Regions from separate parts of the Promicromonospora sp. NPDC059942 genome, predicted to be linked through region 2. Evidence: riboswitches for the same ligand, from Rfam matches in the RefSeq annotation. Region 2 holds a riboswitch; each other region holds the start of a gene.
The links. Region 2 has a riboswitch for cyclic di-AMP ahead of ACFV9Q_RS15580 (C40 family peptidase). Riboswitches for the same ligand answer to the same signal wherever they lie in the genome.

Region 1: it holds a riboswitch for cyclic di-AMP, as region 2 does, so the genes downstream of both, ACFV9Q_RS28655 (C40 family peptidase) here and ACFV9Q_RS15580 (C40 family peptidase) in region 2, are expected to answer to the same signal.
Region 3: it holds a riboswitch for cyclic di-AMP, as region 2 does, so the genes downstream of both, ACFV9Q_RS20430 (C40 family peptidase) here and ACFV9Q_RS15580 (C40 family peptidase) in region 2, are expected to answer to the same signal.

The regions. Positions count from the first base shown of each region.
Region 1 is NZ_JBHWLR010000038.1:10,601-18,087, reverse strand. Features, by position in the region: partial or broken gene ACFV9Q_RS28665 (DNA-formamidopyrimidine glycosylase) at 1-111, shown strand, start outside; gene ACFV9Q_RS28660 (NAD(P)-dependent oxidoreductase) at 226-1,203, opposite strand; gene ACFV9Q_RS28655 (C40 family peptidase) at 1,345-2,229, opposite strand; cyclic di-AMP (ydaO/yuaA leader) riboswitch at 2,230-2,409, opposite strand; gene ACFV9Q_RS28650 (phytoene desaturase family protein) at 2,538-4,406, shown strand; gene ACFV9Q_RS28645 (ABC transporter permease) at 4,708-7,308, opposite strand; gene ACFV9Q_RS28640 (ABC transporter ATP-binding protein) at 7,308-7,487, opposite strand, start outside.
Region 2 is NZ_JBHWLR010000008.1:283,620-291,106, forward strand. Features, by position in the region: gene ACFV9Q_RS15555 (PASTA domain-containing protein) at 1-28, shown strand, start outside; gene ACFV9Q_RS15560 (SRPBCC family protein) at 105-590, shown strand; gene ACFV9Q_RS15565 (C40 family peptidase) at 939-1,592, shown strand; gene ACFV9Q_RS15570 (S8 family serine peptidase) at 1,679-2,740, opposite strand; gene ACFV9Q_RS15575 (hypothetical protein) at 2,880-3,773, opposite strand; cyclic di-AMP (ydaO/yuaA leader) riboswitch at 3,937-4,132, shown strand; gene ACFV9Q_RS15580 (C40 family peptidase) at 4,134-4,868, shown strand; gene ACFV9Q_RS15585 (hypothetical protein) at 4,996-5,931, opposite strand; gene ACFV9Q_RS15590 (GlsB/YeaQ/YmgE family stress response membrane protein) at 5,937-6,203, opposite strand; gene ACFV9Q_RS15595 (ion transporter) at 6,416-7,252, shown strand; gene ACFV9Q_RS15600 (class I tRNA ligase family protein) at 7,249-7,487, opposite strand, start outside.
Region 3 is NZ_JBHWLR010000013.1:112,063-119,549, forward strand. Features, by position in the region: gene ACFV9Q_RS20415 (MHYT domain-containing protein) at 1-114, opposite strand, end outside; gene serC (phosphoserine transaminase) at 234-1,343, opposite strand; gene ACFV9Q_RS20425 (metal-dependent transcriptional regulator) at 1,426-2,142, shown strand; cyclic di-AMP (ydaO/yuaA leader) riboswitch at 2,294-2,486, shown strand; gene ACFV9Q_RS20430 (C40 family peptidase) at 2,639-3,283, shown strand; gene ACFV9Q_RS20435 (universal stress protein) at 3,447-4,427, shown strand; gene ACFV9Q_RS20440 (aminotransferase class I/II-fold pyridoxal phosphate-dependent enzyme) at 4,502-5,779, opposite strand; gene rocD (ornithine--oxo-acid transaminase) at 5,796-7,343, opposite strand; gene ACFV9Q_RS20450 (hypothetical protein) at 7,428-7,487, opposite strand, start outside.

The sequences.
Region 1 (7,487 bases), on a different contig from region 2:
CGGGAGAACGAGGAGTGCCGCCGCTGCGGTGCGCTGGTGCGCCGCGACGCGTTCATGAACCGGTCGTCGTTCAGCTGCCCGGTCTGCCAGCCCAAACCACGCGGCCTCTGACCCCCGCCCCACCCGTTGAGTGCTGGCTATCTGTTGCTTCCGAGCGCCAGGAACAACAAATAGCCAGCACTCAACGAAGGCGAGGGGCGGGGGCGAGGGGCGGGGACCGGCAGGCTAGCGGGGGGCCACGTTGCGGAGCGGGGTGCCCGTGCGCCAGGCCGTGAGCTGGTCGGCCAGGAAGCGGGCCGCGCCGCGCGGCCGGCCGCCCGCGACGTGCGGCGTGAGGATCAGGTTCGGCACGTCCCACAGCGGCGAGTCCGCGGGCAGCGGCTCGGTCTCCATGACGTCGAGCGCGGCACCGGCGAGCCGTCCGGAGCGCAGGGCGTCCTCCAGGGCGGCCTCGTCCACGGTCGCGCCGCGGCCGACGTTCACGAACCGCGCGGTCGGCGGCAGCAGGCCCAGCAGCCGGGCGTCCAGGATGTGCCGCGTCGCGGGCACGGCGGGCAGCAGCGAGACGAGCAGGTCGGTCTCGGCCAGCAGCGCGTCGAGGCCGCCGGCGTCGACCACGGGGTAGCCGGAGCGCTCGCCGGCCCGCGAGGCGACGCCCGTGACCTGCGCGCCGAGCGCGGTGAGCAGCGGTGCCAGCCGCAGGGCGATCGACCCGAAGCCCCAGATCGTCACGCGCGCGCCGTCGAGCGAGTACTCGCGGCCGGTGACGCCGTCGGCCTGGGCGAACGCGATCTCCTTGGCCCAGCGGTGTTCCCGCTGCGCGGCCAGGGACACATCGATCCGGCGGACCGACGCCAGGATCAGGGCCAGCGCGTGCTCGGTGACGGTGTCGTCGTGCAGCGACTGCCCCGAAGAGATGACGACGTCGGGCGCGAACCCGGAGCGCAGCGCGACGTCCGGGCCCGCCGACAGGGTCTGCACCCAGCGCAGGCCGGTCAGCCGCTCGGCGGCGTCGGCCACGATCTTGGGCGGGCTGGACCAGGTGACGAGCAGCTCGGCGTCGGTGTGCTCGGCAGGGATCGGCTCGTTCATCGCGTAGGTGGCGACGGTGTCGGTGCCGCCGGGCGCGAAGGAGGCTCCGCCGTCGGGCAGCAGGGACGGGAAGTCGAGGTCGAAGGGCACGTCCGGTACGAGGATCTTCACGCCGGGGACGTTACCCGACCGGGGCACGAAGCAGAGCGCCCGTCCGGCTTGTCCGAGGGGAACCTCGGGACGGCCGGGCGGGCGCTCTGTGCCGGGGGTTCTTGCGAGTCGTGCGGGTACTGCGTGATGTGCCGGGAGGCGTCAGCCCGTCACCCGGATGAAGACCGGGTTGGTCTGCCACATCTCCGTGTAGTGCACGGGGACGCCCTCCTGCTGGGCCTCGACGACCATGCCGTTGCCCGCGTAGAGCGAGACGTGGCCGGACGTCCAGACGATGTCGCCCGGCTGGGCCTCCGCGGCGGAGACCTGGTAGCCGACCGTCGACATCGAGGCCGAGCTGTGCGGGAGGCTGACCCCGAGCTGGGCGTAGACGTACTGGATGAGCCCGGAGCAGTCGAAGCCGCTGGGGGAGGCTCCGCCCCACACGTAGGGCACGCCCACGTACTCGAGGGCGAGGTTGACGGCCTGCTGGCCGAGGTCCGCGGAGGACTCGGACGCTGCCGCCGCGGCGGCCTCGGCCTCGGCGGCTGCTGCCGCCGCAGCCTCGGCGGCGGCCTTCGCCTCCGCCTCGGCCTTCGCCTTGGCTTCCGCCTCGGCCTTGGCGCGCGCCTCGGCCTCCGCCTTCGCCTTGGCCTCGGCGATGCCGGCGTCCGTCTCGGCGTACGGGGTCACTGTGACGCGACCCTTCTCGGACTGGAAGTCGGCGTCGTGGGCGACCTCGACCTTGGTCACGAGGTTCTCGGCCAGGCCCGCACGGGTCTTGGTGTCGAACGTCTTGTTCGCGAGCGTGGTCTGGGTGTGGGACTCGGCAGGCGCGGTGTGGGCGGTCTGGGTGAAGACCGACGCGAGCATGCCGGACGTGACGACCGCGATGGCGCCGGTACGGGCGGCATTCTCGGCTGCTGTCTGGGTCAGAGCGGTGAAGGGGGTGAGAGCGGGGCCCTCGGCGCGGTGCCGCCCCCGGTTGCTGGGTCGGTTTGCCTGGTCGTCCGCCCAGTCGTGGGTGCGGTCGGTGAGTACGGTCACCAGTGATCTCCTCGGACGCCTACGAGGTGAGCTGTCGGGTTCGGATGGGGAGAGCGATCACCCGGCCTCACAAGGAGGCTTCACCCCGAGGACACTCGCGTGCCCGGCTTACCTGGTTCCCCCGCCCCTGTCACGTTCTGGCTGCTCAGGACCGGTGACAGGATTCGGCGTCCGGGCCTGGACCTCCCCGTTGCTGGAGCGGCGAGATCGACCGTACTCGTCCGTTGCGTAAATGTCACGATTAGGTCACATACCGTCTTGTGATGGAACGTTCCTGGCAATGAGTGCCGCGTGTCACCATGGCGTGCATGCCCGATTCCCCGCTCGACACCCTGCGCGCCCGGTACGACGTCGTCGTCGTCGGCGGCGGTCACAACGGCCTCACCGCGGCGGCCTACGCGGCCCGCGGCGGGCGCTCGGTCCTCGTCCTGGAGCGCGCCGACCACGTGGGCGGCGCCGCCGTCTCGGCCCGCCCGTTCGCGGGCGTCGACGCCCGCCTGTCGCGCTACTCCTACCTCGTCTCGCTCCTCCCGCGCCGGATCGTCGACGAGCTCGGCCTCCCGGTCCGCCTCATCCGCCGCCGCTTCTCCTCCTACACCCCCGTGGCCGACGGCGGCCTGCTGGTCGACACCCAGGACGACGCCGCCACCCGCGCCTCGTTCCGCCGCCTGACCGGCTCCGACGCCGACTTCGAGGCCTGGGGCCGGTTCTACGCGATGACCACCGAGGTGGCCCGCCGCCTCGCCCCGACACTCACCGAGCCCCTGCTCCCGCGCGCCACCGTCCGGCGTCTCGTGTCCGACGGCGTGGGCGAGGAGGCCTGGAGCGCACTCTTCGAGGAGCCCCTCGGTGAGGTGCTGCGCCGCACCTTCGCCGACGATGTCGTGCGGGGCGTCGCCGCCACCGACGGCCTGATCGGCACGTTCGCCGACGTCGACGAGCCGTCCCTGCGGCAGAACCGCTGCTTCCTCTACCACGTGATCGGCAACGGGACCGGCGACTGGGACGTGCCGGTGGGCGGCATGGGCGCCGTCTCCGGCGCCCTGCGCGACGCCGCGGTGGCGGCCGGCGCCACGATCGTCACCTCGGCGACCGTCACCGCCGTCGACCCCGGGGCCGTGGGGGCCGAGGTGGCCTGGACCGACGCCGACGGGCGCACCCGGGGCGTGACCGCCGGGCACGTGCTCGCGGGCTGCGCGCCGGCGGAGCTGGACCGGCTGCTCGCCGCGGCCGGGCGGGGTGCGGCCTCCGGCTCGTCCTCCGGTTCGTCCTCCGGTTCGTCCTCCGCGGAGCCGGGGTCGGCCGGGGCTGCCGGTCCGGGGCCCGAGGGCGCCCAGCTCAAGGTGAACATGCTGCTGCGCCGGCTGCCCAGGCTGCGCGACGACGTCGACCCCGTGGCGGCGTTCAGCGGAACGCTGCACGTCAACGAGTCGCTCACCCAGCTCCAGGACGCCTATGCGCAGGCGGCCGCCGGGCGCATCCCCGACCTGCCGCCGAGCGAGATCTACTGCCACACGCTGTCCGACCGGACGATCCTCGGCCCGGAGCTCGCCGCGACCGAGGCGCAGACCATCACGCTGTTCGGGCTGCACATGCCGGCCCGGCTCTTCCGCGCGGACCCCGACGGCGCTCGCGAGCGGGCCCTGGCGGCCACTCTCGCGTCCCTGAACACGGTGCTGGCCGAGCCCATCGAGGACGTGCTCGCGCTCGACGCCGACGGTGCGCCCTGCCTGGAGGTGCGCACCCCGGTCGACCTGGAGAGCGACGTGGGGCTGCCGGGCGGGCACATCTTCCACCGCGACCTGAGCTGGCCGTTCGCGGAGGACCGGTCGAGTGCCGAGTCAGGCGCTGGGTCGTCGTCGGTGGGGGCGGGCGTGGCCGGGTCGGGCGGGGCTGGGTCGGGCACGGCCGGATCCGGTGTGGCCGGGTCGGGTGTGGCCGGGTCGGGTGTGGCCGGGTCGGGTGTGGCCGGGCCTGCGGACGCCCCGGCCGCGACCGGGCTGGGTGTCGGAGCCGACGTCGGCGCCGGCGTCGGCGGCGCCGCCGAGCGCTGGGGCGTGGCGACCGCGCACCCGCGGGTGCTGCTCGCCGGCGCCGGAGCCCGCCGCGGCGGCGGCGTGAGCGGCATCCCGGGCCGCGCGGCGGCGATGGCGGTCCTGGAGACCCCGGCCCGCTGACCCCCGCCCGACCCATCAGCGGACCCTCGGTGTTGACCACAGCAGCTGCTGCCAGGTTGGCGCCTCTGCTGGCAGCAACTGCTGTGCTCAACGGCTCTGTCGGACGGCGTCAGCCCCGCCGTGCCGCCGGTTCGCCGGCCGGTGCTGAGCACAGCGGTTGCTGCCAGAGTGCGGCCCCTCTTGGCAGCAACTGCTGTGGTCAACGCCGGCTGACCTTGGTTCAGCAGGCCGTGGGCGACTGGAACTCCGAGGTTCATGGTCGTCTGCGGCCTGCTGAACCGAGGTCAGCAGGCGCAGGTCCTCAGTCGAGGGTCAGGGCCGTCGTCGGGGGGACGGCGGCCGCCCGGCGGGCCGGCAGGACGGCGGCCAGCAGGCCCGCCAGGGCGCCCACCGGCACGACGGCGGCGAGCTCGACCCACGGGACGCGCCAGGTCGCGGCGTCGAGCGCCGTCTGCACGAACGTCTCGTAGCCCACCCAGGCGAACCCCACGCCGAGCACCGTGCCGAGCAGGGTCGCGGTCACGGACAGCAGCACGGCCTCGGCCGCCAGCATGCGTCGCAGCTGCCGGCGGGTGAGCCCGAGCGCCCGCAGCATCGCGTGCTCGCGAACCCGTTCCAGGACGGACAGCCCGAGCGTGTTCGCGATCCCGATCAGCGCGATCACCACGGAGATGCCCAGCAGCCCGAGCGTCGCGGCCGTGACGGTCCCCAGCATCTGGTTGTCGGCCACCTCGGCCCGCAGCCCGTTGTCGACGTCGACGCCAGCCGCGTCGGCCAGCGTGTCCAGGTCGGCGAGCAGCGCGACCGGGTCGGCGTCGGCCGAGGCGCGGACCCACACCGCGTACGTCCGCGGCGAGCCCAGGGAGGTCAGCGTCTCCGGTGCGACGATGCCGGCCCCGCCCCAGCCCGAACCCGTGGTCACCCGCAGGTCCACGGGCGAGGCGGCGACGTCGTGCCCGCCGTCCCCGGTGGCGCTCGCCGTCACCGTGCCGGCGGACCCGTTGCCGAGCCGCTGCGCAGGTTCGTCGCCGTACACGTCCGCGTCCAGCGCGACCGTGCCCGGCTCGACCCGGGCGAACGCCCCGCCGTCCCGGGCGACCGCGCTCGCGTCGGGCGCGCCGAGCAGCAGGAGCGGCCGGTCGGCCGCGGTCACGTCGCCCCCGGCTGCCTCGCCCCCGGCTGCTTCGTCTCCGGCTGCCTCGCCCCCAGCGTCGTCGCCCCCAGCGTCGCCGCCCCCTGCCTCGCCCCCGGCTGCTTCGTCTCCGGCTGCCTCGCTCCCAGCCGCCCCGTCTCCGGCCTCGGCCGCGTCACCACCGGTCAGGTCCACCAGCACGCCGTCGACGGCGATCGCATCGCCCACGCCGGGCGTGGCCCGGACCTGGTCCAGCACGTCGGCGTCCAGCGGCCCGGTCCACGACGTGAGCGCGACGTCGAGCGGGTGCGCGGTGCCGTGGTTCGCGTCCACCGAGGCGCGCGTGGTGGCCAGCCCGGTGAGCACCGCCGTCGTCAGGGTGACGCCGACCAGCAGGGACGCGGCGGTGGCGGCGGTCCGGCGCGGGTTGCGCACGGCGTTCTCCGTCGCGAGCCGCCCGCCGGGGCCGAGCAGCGCCCCGACGACCCGCACCACCCGGGGAATCAGCAGGGGCCCGAGCAGGAGCACGCCCGCGAACAGCGTGCCGCCGCCGGCCACCATGCTGACCGTGCTGTCCTGGACGGCCGCCACCGCGAGCAGCGCGACGCCGCCGGCCAGGAACACCACCCCGAGCGCCACCCTGGCGCGGCCCGCGCCCGACCGCACGTCCACGGCGCCGTCGGGACGCAGCGCCGCCAGCGGGCTGATCCGCACGACGCGGCGGGTCGGCAGCCAGGACGCGACCGCCGTCACCACGAGCCCGACCGCGAACCCGCCCAGCAGCCACCAGCCCGGGAGCTGCGCGGGAGCGGTCAGCGGGCTCTGCCGCGTGAGCGCGTCGACCACGGCGATCAGGCCGTAGCCGAGGCCGGCGCCGGCCGCCACGCCGACCAGCGAGGCGAGCACCCCGACGACGGCCGCCTCCCGGCGCACCGACCCCATCACCTGGCGGCGCGTGGCGCCGACGCAGCGCAGCAGCGCGAAGTCGCGCACCCGCTGGGCGAACAGGATCGAGAACGTGTTCGTGATGACCAGCACCGAGACGAGGAGCGCGATGCCGGCGAAGACCAGCAGCAGCAGCGACAGCGTGTTCACGTTGTTGGTGTGCTGGGCCATGCTCTCGGCGACGTGCTCCTCGGGCGTGACCGCCGTCGCGCCGTCGGGCAGTGGGCCGGTGTCCCCTATGACGACCGCCCGGTCCAGCAGGAGGGTCTCGTCGTCGCGCCAGTTCAGCAGCTGCTCGAAGGTGATGTAGACCGCGGCCTGGCCCAGGTTCGCGGACGCCGCCGCGATGCCCACCACCTTGAGGTCGGCGGCGGTGGACCCGGCCCCGAGCGTGATCTCGTCGCCCACGGAGATCTCCATGTCCTGGGCGGTCCACACGTCGACGACGGCCTCGCCGGTGCGCTCCGGGAAGCGGCCCGAGTCGAGCGTCTGCCAGCGCAGCCGCGGCGCGGCGGCGATGTTCGCGACGAACTTGCCGGGGGCCTGCTCGGCGCCGGCGCGCAGCGGCAGGGTGGCCGAGCCGAGGACGGCGACGTCGTCGCCGTGCTGCGCGGCGTAGGTGATCGCGTTCTGGGTGCCCAGGTCCCGGACCACGTGGTCGGCGCCCGCGAACTGCGCCCCGGCGCCGGCCGTGATCCCGGTCCGGACGCCGGCCGTGAGCACGCCGACCGCCACGACGAAGGCCACCGCGACCACCACGGCGACCGCGGCCGCGACGTACCGGCGCAGGTGGCGGCGCAGCGACTGCAGGAGAACGGTGCGCATCAGGCGATCAGCCCGTCCTGCACGGTGACCACGTCGTCGGCGTACGCCGCGGCGTCCGGCTCGTGGGTGACCATCACGACGGTCTGCCCGAGCTCGCGCGCCGACCGCCGCAGATGGTCCAGCACCTCCGCCGACGTGGTGCTGTCCAGGTTGCCGGTGGGCTCGTCGGCGAACAGCAG
Region 2 (7,487 bases):
CACGGTGGTGCTCTCCACCGGACCCTGACCCGCCCGCACCCGAAGGTCCGCCACGGGCCCCGGGCTGCGCCGGATGCCCTTGAGCCCGGCGTAGCCTGGGGCCCGTGGCTCACGCCTACCGCACCAGCACCAGGATCGATGCGCCTGCCGACGTCGTCTGGCAGATCCTGTCCGACGTCGAGCACATGCCCGCGTGGACCACCGCCATGAGCCGCGTGACGCTGCTCGGTCCCGGGACGGCGCTCGTCGTGGGCTCCCGGGTCGAGATCGACCAGCCGGGCCTGCCGGCCGCGACCTGGGAGGTGGACGGCCTCACCGACGGGCAGGGCTTCTCCTGGTCGAGCAGCTCCACCCCCGGCGTCCGGACCGGGATCGCGCACCGGGTCACGCCGCTGCGCGGCGCCGGGCCGGACGGCGTCGACGGCCGGGACGGCGGTGCCGCGTGCGAGGTGACCATGGTTGTCGCGCAGAGCGGAATGCTCGCCGGGCTGACCAACCAGGTGGTGGGGTCCAGGTCGCGTGAGCTGGCGGACACGGAGCTGGCCGATCTCAAGGCCGAGGCGGAGCTCCGGGTGGGGGACAAGGGCTGACACACCGCCGGAGAGGCGCGTGTCGCATCATTTCGTCCACTGTTCTTTCATAGCCGTCAGGACCGCATTTCGGTGTTGAAAATGCTCCTTACGCTGGGAAAAGGCATCTGGTCGAAAAGTTACGCGCGTTTCGGACAGGCCGATACTTCACGACAAGTGTTATCTGATCGAGACAAGGTGGGTACCCGTATGTAGCGTCAGATTCGTTGCGCCCACCGGAGGCGCAGCCGCGGGCCCCATTCCCCAGACCGGTACGGGACCGCGCAACCGGCGACTTGGAGAACTTCGGTGAGTACCACCGTCCGACGCGGTCGACACCGCGCCGATCATGCTCCTAGCACTCACTTCATGTCCGTCACGCGCACCGCAGCTCGTTCCGGTGCAGTGATCGCGGCATCATCCGGACTTCTCGCCACGGCGTTCGCACCAAGCGCACACGCGATCGCGGGAGACGGTTCGAACCGACTGGCCAAGGAAGTCGCGACGGCACCGGCGGTGCAGGTCGCGAACGACGCACGGCTCACCATCGAGAGCAAGGCCGTCAAGGTCACCCCCGCTCCCGAGCCCGAGCCGGAGCCGGTCGTGGAGACCACCACAGAGCAGGTGACCGCGACGGCCGCGGCCGCCGAAGAAGCCGAGCCGGCCACCCCGGACTACGCGTCCGACGGTTCCATCGGAGCCCAGGCCGTCTCGATCGCGATGCAGTACATCGGCATCGCCTACGCGTACGGCGGCAGCTCGCCCGCCACCGGGTTCGACTGCTCGGGCCTGGTCAAGTACGTGTACGCGCAGCTCGGCGTCGAGCTGCCGCACTCGTCGTCGTCGATGGTGGCCACCGGGTACCAGGTGTCGTCGCCGATCCCGGGCGACATCGTGTGGACCCAGGGGCACGTGTCCCTCTACGCCGGCGACGGCATGGTGGTCGAGGCCGCCAACTACGGCAGTCCGGTGCGCTACACCGAGCAGTGGCAGGACTACGCGGTCTACATCCGCCCGTACTGAGCCACACCGAGAACGCACCGACAACCAGAGCGCAGGAGCACCGCGGCGTGGGCCGCGGTGTTCCTGCGCGCCAGGCTCCCCCGGCGTCAGTACGCGACCGCCGCGGCCGCGTCGACGACGCCGTACCCGTACAGCGGCGTCCACAGCCCGGTGAGACCCAGCAGCGGGTCGTGGGCCGTGCGGAGGATGGCGCTCTCCACCTCGTCGACCGGGCGCCCCTGCGCGAACAGGAGCGCCGCGACCCCGGCCACGTGCGGCGTCGCCATCGACGTGCCCGCGTAGGAGTCGTAGCTGCCGCCCGCGCAGGTGTCGGAACCCGTGCCCACGGGAACCGTCGACCAGACGTCACCGTCGCAGCCGGTCAGCCCGCCCGACCCGCCGGGCGCCGAGACGCTCTTCAGGTCCAGCTTGACCGGCAGCTCCGAGTAGTAGGAGTGGAGCCCGGCCGAGTCGGTGGCCCCGACGCAGATCGCGACGCTGGTGAACGCCGGGTCGCTGCAGAGCGGCGTCGACGAGTTGCCGGCCGCCGCCACCGTGAGCACACCGCGCTCGCGCGCGTAGGCGATGGCGTCCCGCATCAGGGTGTCGACGCCGATGATCGTCAGCAGCTGCCCGCCCAGGCCGGAGCCCAGGGAGAGGTTGATGACGTCGGCACCGTGGTCGGCCGCCCAGCGGATGCCGTCCGCGATGTCCTGCGACGAGCCCGACCCGGCCTCGAGCACCTTGACCGGGAGGATCTTCGCGTCCGGCGCCACGCCCGCGACGCCGATGCCGTTGTCCGTCGCGGCGGCGACGATGCCTGCCACGTGCGTCCCGTGCTCGTCGCCGTCGTTGGTGCCGTCCGGACCCCTGAAGTCCCCTTCGCCGCACGGGCGGACGCCCGCGCAGCCCGTGAAGGTGGCACCCGGCAGGAGCTGCCCCGCCAGGTCGGGCTGGTCGAAGTCGACTCCTGTGTCGACCACGGCCACCACCACGCCGTCGCCGGTGCTGGCCGCCCAGGCCGCCTCGGCGTTGATCTGGTCCAGGCCCCACTGCCTGTCCCGGAGGGGATCGCTGGTCGCGGCCTGCGCACCCGGTGCCACGGCGACCAGCGCCGCCACGACGAGCGCCGCGGAGGTGGCGGCGCCGACGAATGACTTCCTGTTCATATATGCCCCCATTGTTCGCACAGGGGTTGATTACCCCTGAACTGGGGCAAACCTAGGGCGACGGGCTCGGCGCCGAACAGGCCTCGCACCCGGTGGGGGGTGAAATTTACACAATCGCAATCAGTAGGGGCGCGACGTGTCAGGCCCACGCCTCGGAGAGCTCGCTCTCGTCGCCGGCCTCCCGGGACAGCCGGAGCGCGGCGATGGCCGCTCCGAGCAGCAGGGCGACCACCCAGGCACCGAGCTGGTGCCCGTCGGCCACGACCGCCGCGGAGGCGATCTTGCCCGCGGCGATGGCCACGGCGGACAGCGGGTCCTCGGTGAGCGCGGAACCCGGCCAGATGTTCTCCTGCACCGCGAGCAGGGCGGGCCCGGCCGCCTGGAGCACCCAGACGGCGCCGGCGGCGGGCAGCCAGCCGAGCAGCTCGATCGGCCTGCTGTCCACGGTGAGCCCGAACGCGATGCCGAGCGCCACGGCGAACACCCACCACGTGCCGGTCGGGGACACCTCGTTGCCGGGCACGAAGCCCCAGAACCAGCCGTCGAGGAGCACGACCGGCAGGGCGAGGGCGACGCCGCGCAGCGCCGCCGGCCCGAGGCCCGCCAGGAGTCCGGCCCCGAGGCCGACGATCCCGGCCGCGCAGGTGACCAGGAGCATGCCGAGCGGCATGGCGTCACCCGGGACGGTCTCGCGGGCCGCGAGCCACCAGGAGGCGCCGCCGGCCCCGGCCATCGCGAGCAGGGTGCCGGCGATCGCGGCTCCGGCGCCCCCTCCGGCCGAACGGGCCAGGCGGGCGGTCGCCCCGGCGAGCACGCCGCCGAGCAGCGCCATCACGACGAGGCCGACCACTGCGCCGTCGGCCGTGAAGGGCAGCGGAAGGAGGCCCGCCGCGGCGGCGTCAGAAGCCTGCGCGACGCCGGTGACCTGGTACGACAGCTGGGCGAGCCAGGGCAGGAACCCACAGGTCCACCAGACGATCGCACTGATGGGAAACACCCACCAGGCGGAGATACGGGAGTGCGATTCGCCCATGCCGCCGAACGCTAGCGGATGTGTGATGTCGGTCATAACCCCTGAAGCCCGGAACGACGCAAATCTGCGCCTTCGTTGGGTCAGACCGTAATGCGTAACCCGATCGTGACTTTTTCCGTGAACGTGTGTACTTTGACTTCTGCTCCACCCCCACGGTGGAGTCGCGATCCGGACGCCGAGTCCTGTCACCGGTTCGTGACCAGACGTTCAAGACAGGAGCGGGGGACCCATTCCCGGGCGACAGCAGGATCGTCGTCCTCGGGGTGAAGCCGGACGGAAACCCCCCAGTAGCCGTGCGGCCGGGTTGTACTCCTACCCGAACCCGACAGCTGACCTCGCAGGCGGTACAGGAGACATTAGGTGACGAACTCCCTCCGCGGACGGCATCGTGACAGCCGCCCGGCCCAGACACCGCTGACCATCCTCGCTCGTACCGCCACCGAGAACGCCGGCACAGTTGCCCGCCGCGGCGCGCTCGCCGCAGCCGCCGGTGGCGTCCTGATCTCCACCATCGCGACGACGGCCCACGCGGCCCCGGCGATGGACCTGAAGACCGACGTCAAGACCGCGAAGCTCAACTCGGTCGACCTCAACTCCCTCACCGCGGTGGCCAAGCAGTCCGTCGCCGCCGCCCCCACCGTGACCGTCCCGGCCGACGCGAAGATGCCGATCGAGATGGAAGCCCTGGGCACCTCCACGGGCGCCGACGGCGAGAAGGGCGAGGGCCCCGCCGTCGTCTCGGTCGACGCGCCGGACCCCGTCCCGCTCGGCCAGCAGGCCGTCAACGTCGCCTTCAACTACCTGGGCATCACCTACGTGCTGGGCGGCAACTCGCCGGCGGAGGGCATGGACTGCTCGGGCCTGATCCAGTACACGTACGCCCAGCTCGGGATCTCCCTGCCGCACTCGTCGGGCGCGCTGCTCAGCTCCGGCTACCAGGTCACGTACCCCGAGCCCGGCGACATCGTCTGGACGCCCGGCCACGTGGCCCTCTACGCGGGCAACGGCATGATCATCGAGGCCTGGGCCGCCGGCATGCCGGTGCGCTACACCGAGATGTGGCAGAACAGCCCGACCTTCATCCGCGTCGTCTGACCCGGAGCGGAGCCGCAGGCTCTGACGACAAAAGGCAGAGCTGAGCCACTGTCTGAACAGAGTTTCTCGTGAGGCGTCGCCTCCGCCACCGGGTATCCGGTGCGGAGGCGGCGCCTCTCGCGTATCCCTACTCCGGCCAGTCGCAGCTGTCCGCGATGAAGGCGAACAGGTCGGCGCGCGCCGAGTCGGGCATGGGCACGTAGATCACGTGCTGCGTCACGCCGTCGACGCTCGCCGTCACGGGCAGGAAGGTGCCGCGCTTGTCCTCGCCCACGGCGTGGGCGTCGCAGCGGGCGGGCACCACTGCCAGCGTGACGCTGCCGGAACGCTGCCCGTCGAGCGCGGAGCCGGTCCAGCCGGAGTCCTTGCCGGCCGGGTCGGGGTTGTTCATGATCGTGGTCCCGGCGACCCGGTCGATCGTGACCTCGGGCCCGCCGTCCACCGGGTCGATCCGCAGCGTGACCAGGGCGGTCAGCTCCCCGTCGCGCGTCTCGACGGGGATGTCCGGATCGACGGCGAGGCTCGCACCCGCGGCGACCGCGGCCGTGGCGCAGTCCACCGCGTGGTTCCGCGCGAGGTGCCCGCCGGGATCGCCCACCTCCGCGACGACGACGTCGGAGGCCGGACCCAGGTCGTCGAACTCGCCCAGGGCCAGCGTGATCGTGGCCGACGGCGCGGCGTCCGGCACCGGCTCCTCCGGTCCCGCCGGGAAGCCCGCGCACTCCGCCTCGCCGAGCTGGACGTAGACGTCCCGCGTGGTGCCGGGCCGCAGCGCCGGGGTGCGGTTCTCCTTGGTGGGCTGGGACGGGCCGAAACCGTCCGCGTCCAGGGCACCCGACACCAGCGTCATCGTCTCGTCCGAGTCGTTGGTGACCGCGAGGACGATCTCGCGGGCGGCGTACTGCGTGCGCCCCTGGTCCACCTGGACGCTGAGGTGGTCGGCGATGTCGTCGGGCACGGGCCCCAGGGTCGACGACGGCGCGGGCGCGCCCGAACATGCGACCGCGGCCGCCCCGACCAGCGACGTCAGGACGACGACGAGGGTGGTGCGGCCGCGGGCCACAGCGGTCAGGCGGTCTTGCGCCGACCGAAGATCGCCTGCGCGATCAGGATGACGATGACCGCGCCGATCACCGCGAAGAGCCAGGTCGACCAGGACCAGAACTTGTCGAATCCGATGTTGAAGATGAGTCCGCCCAGCCAGCCGCCGAGCATGGCCCCGAGCACGCCGAGAAGCAAGGTGACCCAGAAACCGCCCGGCTGCTTGCCCGGGATGACGATGCGTGCGATGACACCGGCGATCAGTCCGAGGATGAGAAAGGCCCAGAAGCCCATGGCATTTTCCTCCAGTCGTGTTGCTTGCTTGTGCTCTACTCCAGCACTGATTTGGTTCACTTGCCACCGGACCCGCCGATTCACCCCCATATCGGTACATTGCGCTCCGACAAGTCGGGACACACCGCCGCGCTAAGGTTCGCCCGGGCAAGGGGCCCTGAGGCAAGGCCGGAGCGTGGGCTCCGGGCACGGGAAAGTGGAGGAACACCCGGATGAACCAGGAGATCGGCGTACAGGCCGCGCCGCGTACCGGACGAGAGCGGCTGCGTGCCTTCCTCGACCAGAGGTGGGTCACCAACCTCGTGCTCGGGGTGATCCTGGCGAACGCCCTGGTCCTGGGCGCGGAGACGATGGTGGACGGCGAGGCGTTCGAGGTTCTGCAGAACATCGACCACGTCATGCTCGGCTTCTTCGTCCTGGAGCTGCTCCTGCGGCTGGTCGCGTACGGCTGGCGCTTCTTCCGCGACCCGTGGAACGTGTTCGACCTGCTCGTGGTGGGCGTCGCCGTGCTCCCGGCCACCGAGTCGCTGTCCGCCCTGCGTGCCCTGCGGGTGCTGCGCGTGCTGCGGGTCATCTCGGCGGTGCCCGCGCTGCGCCGCGTCGTGGACGGGCTGCTGCGGGCCGTGCCCGGGATGGGTGCCGTGGGCGCCCTGCTGGTGCTGGTCATGTACGTGTCGGCGGTCATCGCGACCGGCCTGTTCGGCACGTCGTCCCCGGAGTACTTCGGCAGCCTGTGGACGTCGCTGTTCACGCTCTTCCAGGCCATGACGGGCGAGGCCTGGCCCGACATCGCGCGCACGGTGATGGAGACCCATCCCGCCGCGTGGATCTTCTTCGTGCTGTACATCCTGGTGGTCAGCTTCGCGGTGCTGAACCTGTTCATCGCCGTGATCGTCAACGGCATGGAGGAGATCGCGGAGGAGGAGCGCGAGGACGACGAGCAGAAGGACGAGCGTCTCGACGCCCTGGCCGAGCAGAACCGCGAGATCCTCGTCGAGCTCCGCGCCCTGCGCGCGAAGCTCGACGAGGACGACGGCGCGGCCGCCTAGCTGGGCGTCACGCCGGGCGTCACGTCGGGCGTCATGCCCGGGCCGGTCACGACGTTGACCAGGTGCGGCGGGCGGACCACGACCCGCCGCACCGCCCGGCCGCCCACGGCGCGCGTGACCGCCGGCCGCGCCAGGGCGGCCCGCTCCAGCTCGGCCGGGGCGACGTCCGCCGGGACCAGGACGCGGTCCCGCACCCTGCCGTCCACCTGGACCACGGCCTCGACCTCGGACGTCA
Region 3 (7,487 bases), on a different contig from region 2:
AGCCGCTCGGGCTCTGGACGTGCACGCAAGGCCCGTCGCTGCGCCGGTGCACGAGATCGCGTACGCCAGGATGGGCGTCACGATCCCGAAGGTGAAGTGGTCGATCACTGGCATCTTGTTGAACAGCCCCTCAGAATGGTTCCCTCTGTTGCGGAAACGTTACAGAGTCCCTGTGTACCGGACAATAGGCAGAACTCCCCGTCGAAGGGGTATTGCGGACGTGATCAGGCTGGTCAGAAGCGTTCGACGAGATAGTCGATGCACGCGGTGAGCGCGGCGACGTCGTCGGGCTCGACGGCGGGGTACATGCCGACGCGGAGCTGGTTGCGCCCGAGCTTCCGGTAGGCGAACACGTCCTGGACGCCGTTGGCGCGTAGCTCGGAGAGTACCCGTCCGGCGTCGATCTCGTCGGTCAGGTCGATGGTGCCGACCACCGTGGACCGCTCCTCCGGGCGCCGCACGAACGGCGTCGCCCAGGGGCGGGCGTCGGCCCAGGAGTAGAGGGTCTCGGCCGACGTCGCGCACCGCTCCGCCGACCACTTCAGGCCGCCCTGCTCCAGGAGCCACTCCACCTGGTCGGCCAGGAGCAGCAGCGTCGCGATGGCCGGCGTGTTCAGGGTCTGGTCCAGGCGCGAGTTCTGGATCGCGGTGGTGAGGGACAGGAACTCCGGCACCCAGCGGCCCGACGCCTCGATCCGCGCCGCGCGCTCGACGGCCGCGGGGGAGAGGACCGCCAGCCACAGGCCGCCGTCGGCCGCGAACACCTTCTGCGGGGCGAAGTAGTAGGCGTCGGTCTGGCGCAGGTCGACCGGCAGCGCGCCGGCCCCGGACGTCCCGTCGGTGAGCACGACGGCGCCGTCCGGCCCGGACGGGCGCAGCACCGGGGCCATGGCCCCGGTGGAGGTCTCGTTGTGCGGGGTGGCGTAGGTGTCGACGTCGTCGGCGGCCTGCAGGTAGGCGACCGTGCCCGGCTCCGCCTCGATCACCTGGGACGGCTCGAGGAAGGGCGCCCGCGACGTGGCGGTGGCGAACTTGGCGCCGAACTCGCCGAACGACGCGTGCTGCGCCTTGCGCTCCACGAGGCACAGCGTGGCGACGTCCCAGAAGGCGGTGGAGCCGCCGTTGCCGAGGGCGACCTCGTACCCGTCGGGCGCGCCGAGCAGCTCCGTGACACCCTCGCGAATGCGGCGGACCACGTCCTTGACGGGCGCCTGGCGGTGCGAGGTACCGAGCACGTGGGCGTTCGCCACGAGATGATCTACCTGTCCCGGGCGCACCTTGGAGGGGCCTGAGCCGAAACGGCCGTCGGTGGGCAGCAGGTGTGTCGGGATTGTCAGTGGCACAGAACTAGACTAGAACCTGGGCCGACGCCCGGGGCGCCGAGCCCAGGGCGACTGGACGGCTGCGCGCATGACGGGAGCTGACGTGACGGATCTGATCGACACCACCGAGATGTACCTCAAGACGATCTACGAGCTCGACGAGGAGGGCATCACCCCTCTGCGCGCGCGCATCGCGGAGCGCCTGGGGCATTCCGGACCGACGGTGTCGCAGACGGTCGCGCGCATGGAGCGCGACGGACTCGTGATCGTGACCGGGGACCGCCACCTGGAGCTCACCGAGCTCGGGCACGACAAGGCGATGCGCGTGATGCGCAAGCACCGCCTCGCGGAGCGCCTGCTGACCGACGTGATCAAGCTCGACTGGGAGCACGTGCACGTCGAGGCCTGCCGCTGGGAGCACGTGATGAGCGACCTCGTGGAGAAGCGCCTCGTCGGCCTGCTCGACCACCCCCACCACGACCCGTACGGCAACCCGATCCCCGGCCTGTCGGAGCTCGGCGAGGCCTACACGGACGTGCCGTTCCTGGCCGGGGTCATCTCGCTGCCCTCCGCGTTCGAGGCGGCGGCCAAGAAGGGCGTGAAGGGCGAGCCGCTCGCGGCGTCCCTCACCCGGATCGCGGAGCCGCTGCAGACGGACGTCGAGCTGCTGGCCCGCCTGTCCGACGCCGGCCTCGTGCCCGGCTCGCGGATCACGGCCGAGCTCAGCGACGGGACTTACACGGTGACCGTCGACGGCGCCGGGACGGCGCTGGAGCTCGGTGAGGACCTGGCGCGCCACCTCTTCGTCGCGACCGCCTGAACCGCACCCGAGGGTGTCCCAAACCTTCCGCTTTGTCGGAAAGGTGAGGCCACGTTCCCGACACGCCATGACATTCGTTGCCGGAACGTGACATCGGGGGTGAGGTCGGGTACGTTCAGATCGCTCTCACGGAGTCTTTTTCGTGAGAGTCCTCGGACGGACGCCGAACTCTGTCACCGGCCGGGGCCCCAAGACGACCGCATGACAGAGGCGGGGGACCCACCGTTGGGCGCCAGGGTGCGTCCTAGGGGTGAAGCCGGGTAATCCTTCGGGAATGCACGGCCGGGTGATTTCTCCCACCCGAACCCGACAGCTGACCTCGAAGGCGTACAAGGAGAGGTACTACGTGACCGCACGTACCACCCGCGCACGCCATCGTGCTGCGCGACGCCCCGTGACTCCGCTCACCGAGCTTGCTCAGAACGCCGCCGTTGGTCGTCGTACCGCGGTTGCCGCCGCAGGTGGCGCGCTCCTGGTCTCCACGTTCGGTGGCGCGATGGCAGCGCAGGCCGCTCCGATGGAGACCGGCCACGCCAAGATGAACTCGGTGGACCTCAACGCGCTGACGTCCCAGGCTCGCGAGTCCCTGTCGAACGCACCTGTCGTGACCGTCGCGCCCGACGCCGAGCTGAGCGTCGAGAAGTCCGCCGTCTCGGTGGTCTCGGCCGCCGACAACGAGGACTACCAGGCCGAGCTGGCCGCCCAGGAAGCCGAGGAGGCCGCTGAGGCGGCCGCCGCCGAGGCAGCAGAGGCCGCGGCCAGCGCCGTGTCGACCGCCTCCTCGTCCGTCGACATCCCGGCGTCGGCGATCGGCAACTCCGTGATCTCCATCGCCAGCCGCTACATCGGCGTCCCGTACGTCTCCGGCGGCTCCAGCCCGAGTGGTTTCGACTGCTCGGGCTTTACTTCGTACGTCTTCGCGCAGCTCGGCATCTCGCTGCCGCACTCCTCGTCGGCGCAGGCCGGCTACGGCACCCAGGTGCCGGCGTCGCAGGCCCAGCCGGGCGACCTGATGTGGACCCCCGGTCACGTCTCGATCTACGCCGGTGGCAACACCATGATCGACGCGTCCAAGCCGGGCACCGTGGTCGACTTCCGCACCATCTGGCAGTCGAACCCCACGTTCATCCGCCTGGGCTGACCGCAGCCACGCAGTACCGCAGCAGAGCGCCTGTCCGGGGAGATTCGGGCGGGCGCTCTGCTTTGCCATCTTTCTGCCGTCTTTTTGCCTCCGGATACCCACGACCGGCGCCCCGCCGGTAGCGTTGGAGGGCAAAGATGCACTGCTGAGGAAAGGACTGGCGATGACACGATCCGAGGTCGTACTGGTCGGGGTGGACGGATCGGCCGCGAGTCTGCACGCGCTGGACTGGGCTACCGCCTACGCGCACCGCGTGGGCTGGGCGCTGCACATCGTGTGCAGCTACTCCCTGCCGTCGTTCACCGCCGCGTCGCTCGACGGCGGGTACGCCGCGCTGGACGACACGACGATCCAGGAGGGCGCCAAGGCGGTCCTGGTCGAGGCGGAGAACCGCGTGGCCGACGCCGGGGTCCGCGCCACGACGGAGGTCGCGACCGGTGACGCCGCGGGCGTGCTCGTGGAGCTGTCCACCGACTACGGGCTCGCCGTGGTCGGGACGCGGGGCCGGGGCGGGTTCACGGAGCGGCTGCTGGGCACGGTGTCGTCCGCGCTCCCCGCGCACGCGAAGTGCCCGGTGGTGGTGGTGCCGCTGCGCGCCGAGACCAACCGCGGCGTCTCCTGGACGCCGCCGGACCTCGAGTCGGACGAGCCGGCCGCTGCGCCGGCCGCGTCGGACGTCGAGGCGGGCGGGGTCGCCGAGATCCGGGAGGTGCGCCGGATCGTCGTCGGCGTGGACGGGTCGCCGCAGGCCGAGCGGGCGCTGCAGCACGCGATCGTGCAGGCCAACGCGTGGGGTGCGGAGCTGACAGCGGTCACGGGCGTGCCTGTGGGGAACGCCGGGATGCTGGCGTGGCTGCCGTCCTCGATCGACCGGGAGCAGGTGCTGGCCGATATCGGGGCGGGCATGGACGTGCTGATCGACCGGTACGAGGCCCTGAACCCGGGCCTGCGGATCCGGCGGATCGTGCTCGACGGCACGGGCGCCGAGCTGCTGACGGAGTTCTCGACGGCGTCGGACCTCGTGGTCGTGGGCTCACGCGGTCGCGGCGGCTTCCGCGGCCTGCTGCTGGGCTCGACGAGCCAGGCTGTGCTGCACCACGCGGCGTGCCCGGTGCTCGTGGTGAACAAGCACTGCCCGGACTGACCGCGCGGTCCCGGAACGAGTCAGACCCTCAGGTCACCCGGGTGGCCTGAGGGTCTGACACGTCGGCGTGTCGGTCAGGCCTGCGCGGCCTCGGCGGCCGCGAGGAGCACGCAGGTCGCGACGCCGTCCATCGCCGTGCGGACCTCGTCCAGCGGCGGCATCGACGGCGCGAGGCGCACGTTCTTGTCCTGCGGGTCCTTGCCGTACGGGTGGGTGGCGCCGGCGGGGGTCAGGGCGATCCCGGCCTCCTTGGCGAGCTGGACCACGCGGGCCGCCGTGCCCGGCGCGACGTCGAGCGACACGAAGTAGCCGCCCTTGGGCTCGGTCCACGACGCGATGCCGTAGCCGCCCAGGCGCTCGGTCAGGATCTCGACCACGGCCTCGAACTTGGGCGCCAGGATCGCGCGGTGCTTGCGCATGTGCTCGCGCACGCCGTCGGCCGAGCCGAAGAACATTCCGTGCCGCAGGTGGTTGATCTTGTCGGGGCCGATCGAGGCGACCGACAGGTGCTTCTTGAACCAGGCGATGTTCGCCGGCGAGCTGCCCAGGAACGCGACGCCCGCGCCCGCGAACGTGATCTTGGACGTGGAGGCGAACAGCAGCACGCGGTCGGGGTGGCCGGCCTCGGCGGCCAGCGCGATGGCGTTCGGGCTGGTCACCTCGTCGTCGGTCAGGTGGTGCACCGCGTAGGCGTTGTCCCACAGGATCCGGAAGTCCGGCGCGGCCGCGGGCATCGAGACCAGTGCGCGGGCGACCTCGGCGCTGATGACCGCACCGTCCGGGTTGGAGTAGGTGGGGACCACCCACATGCCCTTGATGGTGGGGTCCGCGGCGACGAGCGCGGCCACGGCCTCGGCGTCCGGGCCGTCCGCCGTCATCGGGACGGGGATCATCTCGATGCCGAAGGCCTCGCAGATCGTGAAGTGCCGGTCGTAGCCCGGCACCGGGCAGATCCAGCGCACCTTCTCCTCGCGCGACCACGGCTTCGGCGAGTCGGGGAAGCCGAACAGCTCCGCGAACGCGACGACGTCGTGCATGGACGTGAGCGAGGCGTTCCCGCCCGCGAGGAGCTGCTCCACGGGCACGTCGAGCAGCTCGGCGAAGATGCGGCGGATCGTGATGCCGCCGTCCAGCCCGCCGTAGTTGCGCGTGTCCGTGCCGGACTCGTCGGCGTGCACGCCGACGCCGGGCAGGGCCAGCATGGGCTCGGCGAGATCGAGCTGCTCCGCCGACGGCTTGCCGCGCGTGAGATCCAGCTTCAGGCCCTTGGCCTGAAGCTCGGCGTAAGCCTGCTGGAGCTCCGCGAGTGCGGGCAGTGTTGCGGTGTTGTGGGACGACGTCGTAGTGGTCACCCCCGGGAGCCTACGCTCAGCCGGCGGCCGGTGACAGCCGGGACCGGCGACGCTTCCGCGGCGGGGCCGGCTTGTCCTCCGGCTTCTCGTCCGGGATGTCTGCCGTGTCCGTGGACGGGGTGGTTTCGACGACGGCCTCGGCCGTCTCGGTCGCGTCCTTGTCGGTGTCGGACGGCGGTTCGGCGGCCGGCTTCTCGGCGGCTCCCGGCGGTTCGGTGGCCGGCGCCTCGGTGTCCGGCTCCTCGGCCGGCGTCGGCTCCTCGGTGTCCTGGCCCGGCTCCTCCGCCTGGGCCTCGCCGTCCGAGCCGCCGTCGTCGGAGCCCTCGCCCGGGCCGCCCCCGGGCCCGCCGTCCCGCAGCGCCACGAGCGACTCCTCCAGGATGTCCAGCGCCATCTCCAGCTCGGGCTGCACGATCGACAGCGGCGGCGACAGGCGGATCGTCGCGTCGTGCGTGTCCTTCGCGAGGACGCCGCGCTCCAGCAGGGCCTCGCACAGCTCGCGGCCCGTGCCGAGCGACGGGTCGACGTCGATCCCCGCCCAGAGCCCCACGCAGCGCGCCCCGGTCAGCAGACCCTGGTCCACGAGCGCGTCGAGCCGCTCCTGGAGCACCTTGCCCGACGCCGCCGCGCGCGCCTGGTACTGCCCCGTCGAGAGCAGGTCGAGGGCCGCGACGCCGACCGCGCAGGCCAGCGGGTTGCCGCCGAACGTCGAGCCGTGGGTACCCGGCGTCAGGACGCCCAGGATCTCCGGCCTGCCGACCACGGCCGAGACCGCGACGATGCCGCCGCCCAGCGCCTTGCCCAGACAGACCAGGTCCGGCCGCACGTCCCAGAGCTCGCAGGCCAGCGTGGTGCCGGTGCGCCCGAGGCCGGACTGGATCTCGTCGGCGACCAGCGCGATGTTCTTCTCGGCGGTGAGGGCGCGCAGGCCCGGCCAGAAGTCGTCCGGCGGCACCACGACACCGGCCTCGCCCTGCACCGGCTCCATCAGCACGGCCACCGTCGTGTCGTCCACGGCGTCGGCCACCGCGGCCAGGTCGCCGAAGGTCACCCGCACGAAACCGGGGGTGAACGGGCCGAACCCGTCGCGGGCGGCCGGGTCGTCCGACAGGCCGACCAGCGTGGTGGTGCGGCCGTGGAAGTTGCCGCCGGCGACCACGATCGTCGCCTGGTCCTCGGGCACGCCGCGCACGTCGTAGCCCCACTTGCGGACCGCCTTGATCGCGGTCTCCACGGCCTCGGCGCCGGTGTTCATCGGCACCACGAGGCTGTCCTCGCCGCCGGTCGTCAGCGGCCCCACGACCTCGACGAGCCGCTGGGCGAACTCCTCGAGCCGGTCGTGGTCGAACGCACGGGACGTGAGCGTCACCTGGCGCAGCTGCGTCATCGCGGCTGCCACCAGTCCTTGGTGCAGGTGCCCGAAGTTCAGGGCCGAGTACCCCGACAGGAAGTCGAGGAACTCGTTGCCGTCGGTGTCCCATACGTGTGTACCGTGCGCCCGCGCGATCGTGACCGGCAGGGGGTGGTACGTCGGGGCGAGTGCGCCGTGCGTCGTGTCCGCCATGACCCGCAGCCTAGGTCGGGTCCCTTGATCCTGCCGGTCCGGTCGCGGATATTGACACCCGGCCGCCCAGTGTCCAGGGACGGCCTACTTCTGCTCGATGACGCGGGGGAACCGCTCCGGCGGGGGGCCGAACGCGGCGCGCGA